One region of the Comamonas sp. NLF-1-9 genome, then DNA from elsewhere that is predicted to be linked to it. Evidence: predicted binding sites of a transcription regulator. Region 1 holds the regulator's gene; the other holds the start of a gene.
What was found. The regulator LexA, encoded in region 1, represses DNA repair genes until DNA is damaged. The targets are predictions, from matches to a motif close to ACTGTATNNNNATACAGT.

Region 1 (5,369 bases):
CGGGCATGCTCAAGGACAAGATCCAGGCACTGCTCAAAAGCCTGCCCCAGCGCCCGCGCAGCCGCTTCGTGCCGCTGGCGGAAAACGCCCGGCGCCTGGCCGATCTGCTGCTCTCGCGCGGCGGGCGCGAGCAAGGCGGTTTGCTGGACGTGCTGCTCAAGCAGGCGCGCGAGGAAACCGGGCTGGACATCAAGCTCGCCGACTTCAAGCTCGACATGCTCAGCCCGCACTTGTTCATGAACTTTCGCGTGGTGGACGAGCACGGCCGCCAGCTCGGGCAAGGCCGGCAACTGGCCACGCTCAAGGCGCAGTGGGGCGGCCAGGCGCGCGGGGCGTTTCAGGCGCTTGCTTCATTGAAGATAGCTGCTGGCGCAGATTCCAAGCCGGTTTCAGGCACTAAACCATATGAAATCGTTGCCAATCAAGCGCCAGCAGCTCCTGAAAATGAGAAACCCGCGCCCGGACAGGCCGATGCGCTCTACACCGCATGGACCTTTGGCGAGCTGCCCGAGCTGCTGGAAATCCAGCGCGGCAACCAGAGTCTGGTCGGCTTTCCGGCCTTGATCGACCGTGGCGAGGGCGTGGGCATCGAAGTGTTCGACGAGCCCGAGCTGGCAGCCGCGCGCCACCTGGTGGGCCTGCGGCGCCTGGTGGCGCTGCAGATCAGGGACGCGCTCAAATACCTGGCCAAAAACATCCCCGACCTGCAGCGCATGGCCGTGGCCTACATGCCGCTGGGCACGCAGGAGGAGCTGCAAAAGCAGATCATCGACCTGGCGCTTGAGCGCGCCTTCCTGCAGCCGCCGCTGCCGGTGAACGCGCAGGAATTTGCCCAGCGCATCCAGGAAGGGCGCGCGCGCCTGACCCTGATTGCCAACGAAGTGGCGCGCCTGTGCGCCGCCATCCTGCAAGAGTACGCACTGGCCCAGCGCAAGATCAAGGAAACGCGCAACGCCCCGCTGGCCACGCAAGACACAGGCCGGCAACTGCAGATCCTGATGAACAAGAACTTCCTGCTCGACACCCCCTGGGCGCAATTGCAGCACTACCCGCGCTATCTCAAGGCCATCGTGCTGCGCCTGGACAAGCTGCGCGCCGACCCCGCGCGCGACGAAGCCAGGACGCGCGAGCTGCAACCGCTGGAGCAGCGCTACTGGCGCCTGTTTGCCGAACGCAAGGGCCAGGAAGACGCGCGCATGCAGGAATACCGCTGGATGCTGCAAGAGCTGCGCGTGGGCTTTTTTGCGCAAGAGCTGCGCACCCCTTACCCCGCAAGCAGCAAGCGTCTGGACAAGATCTGGGCCCAGTTGCAACTCTGATGCAGCGGCGCCGGCTGGCCTGCGGCTGCCTTGGTGGGCCTCTTGCCGCGTTGCGCCCAGGCCCGCGACTGCCGCACCTCAGCCCAGCGCCAGGCGATTGAGTTCGGCGCAGACATCGGCCAGCCGGCCCGAAGCCATCAGCCGGCAGGAACCATCGTCCGCATGCCGCAGCACCAGGCGCAGCGGCCGGTGCGCCGAGGGCCGCGCCGGCACAGGGGCGGGTGCAGCGGGGCGCTGGCGCGCGACTGGCCGCAGCGCGAGCACCTTGCCGTGCGGGGCCGGGGAAAAAAGAGGCAGCGGGCGCTGACCGGACTGAACAAGCTGCATGTGAGACTCCACAGGGTTTGAACACAGGCAGGATTGCCACAGGAAAAGCACGCCCCAGGGTTGACCGAGCGCGCTGGCGCATGCAGCGTGCCCGGCCAGACGCCCGCCACCCGGGGCCGTGCCGGCCATGCCCTACATCAGCATGGTGTTGCGTATCAAGCCGACCGCCAGGCCTTCGATCTCGAATGGCTCGCCGGGGTGCACCCGGATCACCGGGTAGTCGGGGTTTTCCGGCAACAGCTCGATCTGGCCGCCGCTACGGCGCAGGCGTTTGACGGTGACCTCGTCGCCCAGGCGCGCGACCACGATCTGGCCGCTGCGCGCCTCGTGCGTGGCCTGCACCGCGAGCAGGTCGCCATCCATGATGCCGGCGTCGCGCATGGACATGCCACGCACCTTGAGCAGATAGTCCGGCTTGTGCGCGAACAGCGAGCCTTCTATGGTGTAGCTTTGGTCGACGTGCTCCTGCGCGAGAATCGGCGAACCGGCGGCCACGCGGCCGATGAGCGGCAGCGTGAGCTGGGCCAGCCCCGCCATCGGCAGGCCGAGCTGCACGCCGCGCTCGGCATGGATCTGGCGCAGCGCGCTGGCGCGCAGGCGTATGCCGCGCGAGGTACCGCTGAGCAGCTCGATCACGCCCTTGCGCGCGAGCGCCTTCAAGTGCTCTTCCGCCGCGTTGGCCGACTTGAAGCCCAGCTGCTGCGCGATCTCGGCGCGCGTGGGCGGCGCGCCGGTCTGGGCGATGGCGCGCTCTACCAGTTCCAGGATCTGCTGCTGGCGGCCGGTGAGTTTGGGCTGGTCGGTCATGAAATGCTCCGGATGGGCTACAGGTCAGTGACTGTGTATCGATACAGTAGCTGTATTTTTCGACAGTTTTGAGAAAGTTGCAAGCACCATGGACAAAAAGATCGTCATCCTCGGCACCGGCGGCACCATTGCCGGCACCGGCGCGGCCGGTGGCCATGCCTACCTGGCCGCGCAACTGGGCGTAGACGCGCTGGTGCAGGCGGTGCCGGGCCTGCAGCAGGCCGCCGGCATGGCGCTGCAAGCCGAGCAGCTCGCGCAGATCGACAGCAAGGACATGGACCACGCCACCTGGCTGCGCCTTGCGCGGCGCTGCGCCGAGCTGCTGGCCGACGCGCAGGTGGCCGGCATCGTCGTCACGCACGGCACGGACACGCTGGAAGAGAGCGCCTGGCTGCTGCACGAGCTGCTGCCCGCGGACAAGCCCGTGGTGTTGACCTGCGCGATGCGCCCGGCCACCGCGCTGCTGTCCGACGGCCCGCAGAACCTGCTGGACGCGGTGTTGCTGGCCGCGCACCCGCAGGCGCGCGGCGTGCTGGTGTCCGCGCTCGGCACGGTGCACGGCGCCCGCGCGGTGAGCAAGCTGCATCCGCAGCGGCTCGACGCGTTTGCCTCGCTGGGCAGCGGCCCGCTCGGCTGGGTGGAGGCCGGGCAGTTGCGCTGGGCGCACGGTGCGGCGCCCGCGGCCGGCGCACCGCGCCACGGCGCCTTGCTGCAATCGCGCGCCTTCAATCAAGCGCCCTGGCCGCGGGTGGAGATCGCCCTGAGCCACGCCGGGGCCGACGGCGCGCTGATCGACTGGATGGTGGCCGGCGGGGTACGCGGCATCGTCGTCGCCGCGACCGGCAACGGCACGCTGCATCAGGCGCTGCAGCCGGCGCTCGCGCGTGCGGTGGATGCCGGGGTGCAGGTGCGCATTGCCTCGCGCTGCCCGCTCGGGCACATGGCGGCGATCGCGGGCCGGCCCTGGCGCGACGCCGAGGGCCTGAGCCCGGTCAAGGCGCGCATCAGCCTGATGCTCGACTTGATGCAGCAAGCCTGAGCGCGCAGCCTGCGCGCCGGCGCCTCAGAGCTTGCGAGGAAATTGTCCGTGCCCGAAAGGCGCGTCAAAACGCCGCCCATCGAGATGCAAAACGCAGTCATGGCTGGGGCCATGGCGAGTATTTGCAACCAAGAGTGGTGGTGTTTTGGCGTGCAGAGCGGGCATGGGGGATTGCCTCTCAAGCTCTCAGTGGCTCAGCGCCTCGAGCGCGCGCGCGGTGATCTCGTCGACGCCGCCCAGGCCGTTGATGGCGCGGTACTTGGGCGCGTTGGCCGGGTCGGCGCTGGCCCAGTTGCGGTAGTAGTCCACCAGCGGGCGCGTCTGGTCGCTGTAGACCTGCAGGCGCTTCTTGACGGTTTCTTCCTTGTCGTCCTCGCGCTGCACCAGCGCTTCGCCCGTCACGTCGTCCTTGCCGGCGACCTTGGGCGGGTTGAACTTCACGTGGTAGGTGCGCCCGGACGCCGGGTGGCTGCGCCGCCCGCTCATGCGCTCGATGATGGCCTCGAACGGCACGTCGATCTCCAGCACGTAATCGAGCTTGACGCCCGCCGCCTTCATCGCGTCCGCCTGCGGGATGGTGCGCGGAAAGCCGTCGAAGAGAAAACCCTGGGCGCAATCGGGCTCGGCGATGCGCTCCTTGACCAGGCCGATGATGATGTCGTCGCTCACGAGCTGGCCCGCGTCCATGACCGCCTTGGCCTGCAGCCCCAGCGGCGTGCCTGCCTTGACGGCGGCGCGCAGCATGTCGCCGGTGGAAATCTGCGGGATGCCGAATTGCTTGCAGATGAAGGCAGCCTGCGTGCCTTTTCCAGCGCCGGGAGCGCCAAGCAGGATCAATTTCATGGGGACTCTCTCTCGTCAGTTTTGAAATCGGGCCGCACGCGCCAGGCCGTGCGTGAACAGCGTTTGAGAATAGCACGCGTGCGCTGGCGCCCCGCTTACAGGGCGCCCTCTCAGGCAGGTGCGCCGCCGGCGGCAAACAGGGCGCGCACGCGCTCCAGGTCCTGCGGCGTATCCACACCCGCGCCGGGGGCCGTGGTGGTCACGTGCACCGCGATCGCATGGCCGTGCCAGAGCGCGCGCAGCTGCTCGAGCTGCTCGAGCTGCTCGGTGGGCGCGGGCGCCAGGCGTGCAAAGGTCTGCACGAAGCCCGCGCGGTAGCTGTAGATGCCGATGTGGTGCAGCGGCGCCAGCCCGGCGGCGGCCGCATCCTGCCACCAGGCGCCGCCCGGCTGCGCGCCGCGTGCATGCGGGATGGGCGCGCGGCTGAAGTAGCTGGCGCGGCCCCGGGCATCGAGCACCACCTTGACCACGTTGGGGTTGGCAAAGTCGGCGGCGCTGGCGATCGGATGTGCGGCCGTGCCCATGGGGCAGTGCGCGTGGCGCTGCATCAGGGCCGCGACGGCATCGATCAGGCCGGGCGCCATCAGCGGCTCGTCGCCCTGCACGTTCACCACCACCGCATCCTCGGGCAGGCCCAGCAGCGCGCAGGCTTCGGCCAGACGGTCGCTGCCGCTGGCGTGGTCGGCGCGCGTGGGCAGCGCCTGCACGCCGTGGGCCTGGCAGGCGTCGATGATCTCGGGCGCGTCGGCCGCCACCCAGACCTGCGCGGCGGCGCTTTGCAGCGCGCGCTCGGCCACGCGCACCACCATGGGCTTGCCGGCGATGTCGGCCAGGGGCTTGCGCGGCAGGCGGCTGGAGGCCAGCCGCGCGGGGATGACGACGGTGAAGGCCGCCGCGCTCACGGCTTCTTTTCCAGCTCGTCGTCGCTGAGCGTGCGCGCTTCGGTCTCGAGCAGGACGGGGATGCCGTCGCGCACCGGATAGGCCAGGCGCGCGCTGTGCGAGACCAGCTCCTGGCGCTCGCGGTCGTAAGTG
Region 2 (5,369 bases), 160 kb from region 1:
CAGAGGCCGCCCCGCAGCCCGGCGGCTGCGCGCCAGCAGGTAGGGGCGCACCATGCCGCCGGCCACCGGGCCGGGGCGCACCAGGGCCACCTGCACCACCAGGTCGTAGAAGGTGGCGGGTTTGAGGCGCGGCAGCATGGCCATTTGCGCGCGGCTTTCGATCTGGAACACGCCCACGGTGTTGGCGCGCCGCGCCATGGCGTAGGTGGCCGGGTCTTCGGGCGTGATGTCGTAGCGCGTGAAGGGCGCGCCCCGGCGCTCGCTGGCCAGCTCCAGCGTGCGGCGGATGGCGCTGAGCATGCCCAGCGCGAGCACGTCCACCTTCATCAGGCCCAGCGCTTCGATGTCGTTCTTGTCCCACTGGATGACGGAGCGCTCGGCCATGGCGGCGCTTTCCACCGGCACCAGACGGGTGAGCGGCGTCTGCGTGAGCACGAAGCCGCCCACGTGCTGGCTCAGGTGGCGCGGCAGGCCCAGGAGCTGGCGCGCCAGCAGGGGCCAGAGCAGGGCGCTGCGCTCGCTCAGCGGCTGGCCGAGAGTGCGCATCGCCAGCGCCTGCAGGTGGGCGCTGCCCGGCGCTTCGTGAAAGCCCGGGTGGTCCTGGGCGTAGGCGTCGATCAAGGCCTGGGGCAGAGCCAGCGCCGCGCCCACCGCGCGGATGGCGCTGCGCTTGCGCCAGGAGATGACGGCCGCGGCCAGCGCGGCGCGCTCGCGCCCGTATTTGGCGTAGAGGTACTGGATGACCTCCTCGCGCCGTTCGTGCTCGAAGTCGACGTCGATGTCGGGCGGCTCGTGGCGCCGCTCGCGGCTGATGAAGCGCTCGAGCAGCGGGTGTGAATGCTCGGGGTTGGCCGCGGTGATGCCCAGGCACCAGCAGACCACCGAATTGGCCGCCGAGCCGCGCCCCTGGCACAAGATGGCGCGGCTGCGCGCAAAGCGCACGATGTCGTCCACGGTGAGGAAGAACATCTCGTAGCGGCAGGCGGCGATCAGCCTGAGCTCCTTGACCAGGTAGCGCTTGATCTGCACGGGCGTGCCCTGCGGGTAGCGCTCGGCCATGCCTTGCAGCACGCGCCGGCGCAGCGCCTGGCTGGGCGTGAGGCCGGCGGGCAGGCTCTCTTGCGGGTAGTCGTAGCGGATCTGCGCCAGGTCAAAACCGCGGCAGCGCTGCAGCACCTGCAGCGTGGCCTGCAGGAGCGCGCGCGGGTAGATGCGCGAGAGCAGCAGGCGATGGCGCAGATGGCGCTCAGCGCTGGGCTGAAGCTGCAGGCCGCAGTCGGCCACGGGGCGGTTCAGGCGCGTGGCGGTCAGCACGTCCTGCAGCGGCTTGCGCGAGCGCCGGTGCATGCAGACCCCGCCCGCCGCCACCAGCGCCAAGCCGTGGCGCGCGCCCAGCAGGCGCAGCGTGGCCAGCCACAGCGGATCGTGGGGGCTGCGCAGCAGCTCCACGGCCAGCCACAGATGTTCGGGGTCAAATCGGGCTGCAACGCTTGCCATACAAGCGCTGACAGCTTCTGTATCGATAGCTCTATCGGTCGGCTGCTCGGGCGCCCAGAGGATTTCGCAGCCGGCCAGCAGGCTGAAGTCGCTGCGCTGCCAATCAAGCTGGTAGCTGCCCTTGGCGGCGCCTGCGGTGCGCGCGGCGGTGATGAAGCGGCACAGCCCGCCCCAGCCCTCCAGATGGCGTGCGATGGCGATCAGCCGCCCGCCGGGCAGGGCGAATTCGCTGCCGTAGAGCAGGGCAAAACCCTCGGGCACGCGGCCTTCTTCCCTGAGCTCGCGCAGCCGCGTCCAGGCGCGCACCACGCCCGCGACCGAGCATTCGTCGGTCAAGGCCAGGCCGGCGTAGCCGAGCTCTGCCGCGCGCTGCACCAGCTCCTGCGGCAGCGAAGCGCCGCGCCCGAAGCTGAAGGCGCTGATTGCATGCAGCTCGGCGTAGCCGGGCAGGGCGGCGGGCTCAGGCATACAAGCCGTGCAGATACCAGCGCGGCGCGGCGTCGCCGGGGTCTTGTTCGCGGTAGATCCACAGCAGGCCCTCGCCGGGCGCCCGGGCGATGAAGTAGTCGCGCCGCAGCGGCCCCTGGCGCTCTTCCCACCAGCCGGTTTCGATGCGCTGCGCGGGGGTGAGTCGCGCCAGCGCCCGCCCTTGCCACTGCGGGCGATCGTCCTGCACGACCAGCGGCTGCGGCGTGGCCAGCAGCCAGGTGGGGGCCAGCGGCAAGGCGCTGGCGGGGGGCGCTGCGCGCTGCGCCGTAGACAGCAGCTGCTGCGCTGGCAGCCAGCGCTGCATGCGCTCGGGCCGGTGGTCGGCATGGGGTTGGGCCATCAGCACCTGCTCGGGGCCCAGGCGGGCGCTCAGGCGCTCTGCCAGCTGGTGCAGCGGCTCGCCCCGGTCTTGCTCGCCGGGCAGCAGGCTGCCGGCAGGGTCTTGCCAGGGCGAGAGCTGCAGCACGCGCAGCCCCAGGCGGTTGACCGGCGCGGCCAGCGGCGTGCGCGCCAACTGCTCGTCGATGAGGCGGCGCAGATGGGCCATGCGCTGCACCGGCTGGGCGGTGCGGATTTGCAGCTCGGCCCCGGGAGGCAGCTCTGCGCCGTTCAAACGCCGCTGGTCAAAGCGCCAATGCAGCGCAATGGCCGATGCGCCCAGCAGCCGGGCACCGAGCCAGACCTGCAGCCGCAGCAACAGGTGCTCCAGCGCCAGGTGCAGCTCGGGCGTGGTGCTGGCAAGCAGGGGCAGATCCAGCGCTTCGTCAAAGTGCTCGGGCAGTTGTGCCCAGGGGTAGACGTCGGGCGCGCGGCCTTCAGCCTGGTCCAGCGCCGCCAGCAGAGCCGCGCCCAGGCGCCGCGCCACTCCGGCGCGGGGCAGGGCGCGCAGTTCGCCCCAGGTGCTGCAGCCCAGGCGGGCCAGCACCGGCAGATGGGGCCGGGCGGCGCTCAGCGTGGCCAGCGGCAGGGCGTGGGGCGGTGTGCAAGCGCTCTGCCCGGGCGGCAGGCGCAGGCGTGCCAGGGCTATCAAAGATGAAGCGCCTTGCGCATGTCTGTCGGGCGCCGGAGCCGTTTTCTCTTCAAATATTTTGACCAGCAAGCGCCGGGGGCCGCCCCACAGACGCAGGCAGCTTTGCACCTCCATCAGCACCGCCTCGTCCACCAGCGCCACGCGCGGGGTGTAGGTCAGCATGCGCCAGGCCAGCAGTTGGCGGCCCTCGGGCGTGTCGTCGCGCGGGTGCAGGGCGATCCAGTGCATGGCGTCAAACGGCTCTTGCCAGTACCGCCTGGCGCGCGGAGTGGTTTTGCGCCCTGTAGCTCTTGCCATCGACAAGGCCCGCGCCGAGCGCCTGCGCGGGTGCCGGCCTGTGCGGGGTTTGCAGCGCCTCTTTGCGCGGGGCCTCGCGCGGCTGGCGGCTGGCGGCCAGCAGCGCGCGCAGGGCCGGCGGCTGGGCGGGCAGGTGCAGCGGAGCGCCCAAGGGCGGGCCGTGGCGCTTGAACAAGTCCAGCTTCAGGCTCTCGCCGTCGCCCTCCAGCAGCAGGCGCAGCGGCGCGGGCGAGGGCTGGGTGCGCGCGGCGTGCGGGCGCAGGGCGAACAGCGGCCGCGCCCGGCCGCGCGCCGCCAGATGCAGGCGGCGCAGCGCGTGGTCTTGCGCGTGGGGCAGCCACAGCAGCAGCGCGAGCACATCGGGGCAGCGCAGCGCCTGCTCTGCGGCCCACAGGCGCTGCAGCGGCGCTGTGGTGGTGATGCACAAGAGCCGTTCGGCGGGCAGGCCGCGCGCGGCCAGCGCCGGGCCAAAGGGCAGATGGGGCGCACCCACGAGCGCGATCACGCCGCGCTGCCCCTCCGCCAGTTGCGCCAGGGCGGGCAGCAGCAAGGCCCATTCATGCAGGCCGGGGCGGCGCTGCAACAGCTCCACCAGCGCCCCCAGCGGCCAGCCGCCCCCGGGCAGCTCGGCGTCCAGCGGGGCGTGGCTGCTGGGGAGCACCGCGCCTTCGGCCGCGCCCAGCGTGCCGCCGCGCCAGACCTGGGCAGGCAGGGACGCGAGCGCAGGGCGCGGGTCGTCCGAAACGAGGGGGCGAGGGGCAAACATGACCATCGGCGTAGCGCTGGGTGCTGTGGCTGTTGTGGCAATCAACTGTTGATTTGTACAGTATTGTGCCACCCTCTGCCAGAGCGGCTGCGGATAATCAGGCGCTTCTTCGGGCGGCTTTTCGCGGGATGCGGGCACGGAGGCAAACCATGGCGGACAGCGTGCAATGCGTGGTGGTAGGTGCGGGCGTCGTAGGCCTGGCGGTGGCGCGCGCGCTCGCTCTGCAGGGGCGCGAGGTGCTGGTGCTGGAGGCCGAAGCGGCCGTCGGCACGCAGACCAGCGCGCGCAGCAGCGAGGTGATCCATGCGGGCATCTACTACCCGGTCGGCTCGCTCAAGGCGCGTTTGTGCGTGCAGGGCAGCGCCATGCTCTACGACTACTGCGCTCGCCGCCAGGTGGCGCACCGGCGCTGCGGCAAGCTGATCGTGGCCACCAGCGAGCGGCAACTGCCGGCCTTGCGACAACTGGCCGCGCAGGCAAGCGCCAATGGCGTGCAAGGCCTGCGCTGGCTGGACGGCGCCGGCGTGCGCTCGCTCGAGCCCGCGCTGCGCTGCCACGGCGCACTGCTGTCGCCCGCCACCGGCATCATCGACAGCCACGCGCTGATGCTGGCGCTGCAGGCCGATTTGCAGCACAGCGGCGCCACGGTGGTGCTGCGCACCCGCGTGGACAGCGTCGCCCGCACAGCGCAAGGCTTTCGGCTTGGCATGCACGATGGCAGCGAGCTGCTCACCGCCTTGCTGGTGAACGCCGCCGGAGTGCAGGCGCCGGCGCTGGCGCGGCGCATCCAGGGGCTGGCGCCCGCTGCCATTCCCAGGTCGTTTCACGCCAAGGGCAATTACTTTGCATGCAGCGTGCGCGCGCCGTTCTCTCATCTGATCTACCCCTTGCCGGAACCCGCCGGACTGGGCGTGCACCTGACGCTGGACCTGGCAGGGCAGGCGCGCTTTGGCCCCGACGTGCAGTGGGTGGACAGCCCCGACGAGCTGCAGGTGGACGCCGCCCGGGCCGAGGCCTTCCATGCCGAAATCCGCCGCTACTGGCCCGAGCTGCCCGCCGGCGCGCTGCAGCCGGACTACGCGGGCATGCGCCCCAAGATCAGCGGGCCGGGCGAGCCGGCGGCGGACTTCCTGATCCAGGGTCCGAGCGCGCATGGCGTGCCGGGGCTGGTGAACCTGTTTGGCATCGAGTCGCCCGGGCTCACCAGTTGCCTGGCACTGGGCGACTACGTGGCCGTCTTGTCGGACGTGGAGGGTGCGCGCTGAGGCGCTGCCGGATCAGGGCGAGCCG

Region 2: imuA (translesion DNA synthesis-associated protein ImuA) is a predicted target of LexA. The motif match lies at 4,124-4,141, and genes of this name have one in related genera.

Annotation. Positions count from the first base shown of each region.
Region 1 is NZ_CP078069.1:861,150-866,518, reverse strand. It holds gene hrpA (ATP-dependent RNA helicase HrpA) at 1-1,319, shown strand, start outside; gene KUD94_RS04270 (hypothetical protein) at 1,398-1,646, opposite strand; gene lexA (transcriptional repressor LexA) at 1,779-2,453, opposite strand; gene KUD94_RS04260 (asparaginase) at 2,542-3,492, shown strand; gene adk (adenylate kinase) at 3,679-4,335, opposite strand; gene kdsB (3-deoxy-manno-octulosonate cytidylyltransferase) at 4,446-5,237, opposite strand; gene KUD94_RS04245 (Trm112 family protein) at 5,234-5,369, opposite strand, start outside.
Region 2 is NZ_CP078069.1:1,024,952-1,030,320, reverse strand. It holds gene KUD94_RS05035 (error-prone DNA polymerase) at 1-1,965, opposite strand, end outside; gene KUD94_RS14690 (DNA polymerase Y family protein) at 1,958-3,244, opposite strand; gene imuA (translesion DNA synthesis-associated protein ImuA) at 3,249-4,079, opposite strand; gene KUD94_RS05025 (NAD(P)/FAD-dependent oxidoreductase) at 4,229-5,344, shown strand; gene KUD94_RS05020 (response regulator transcription factor) at 5,357-5,369, opposite strand, start outside.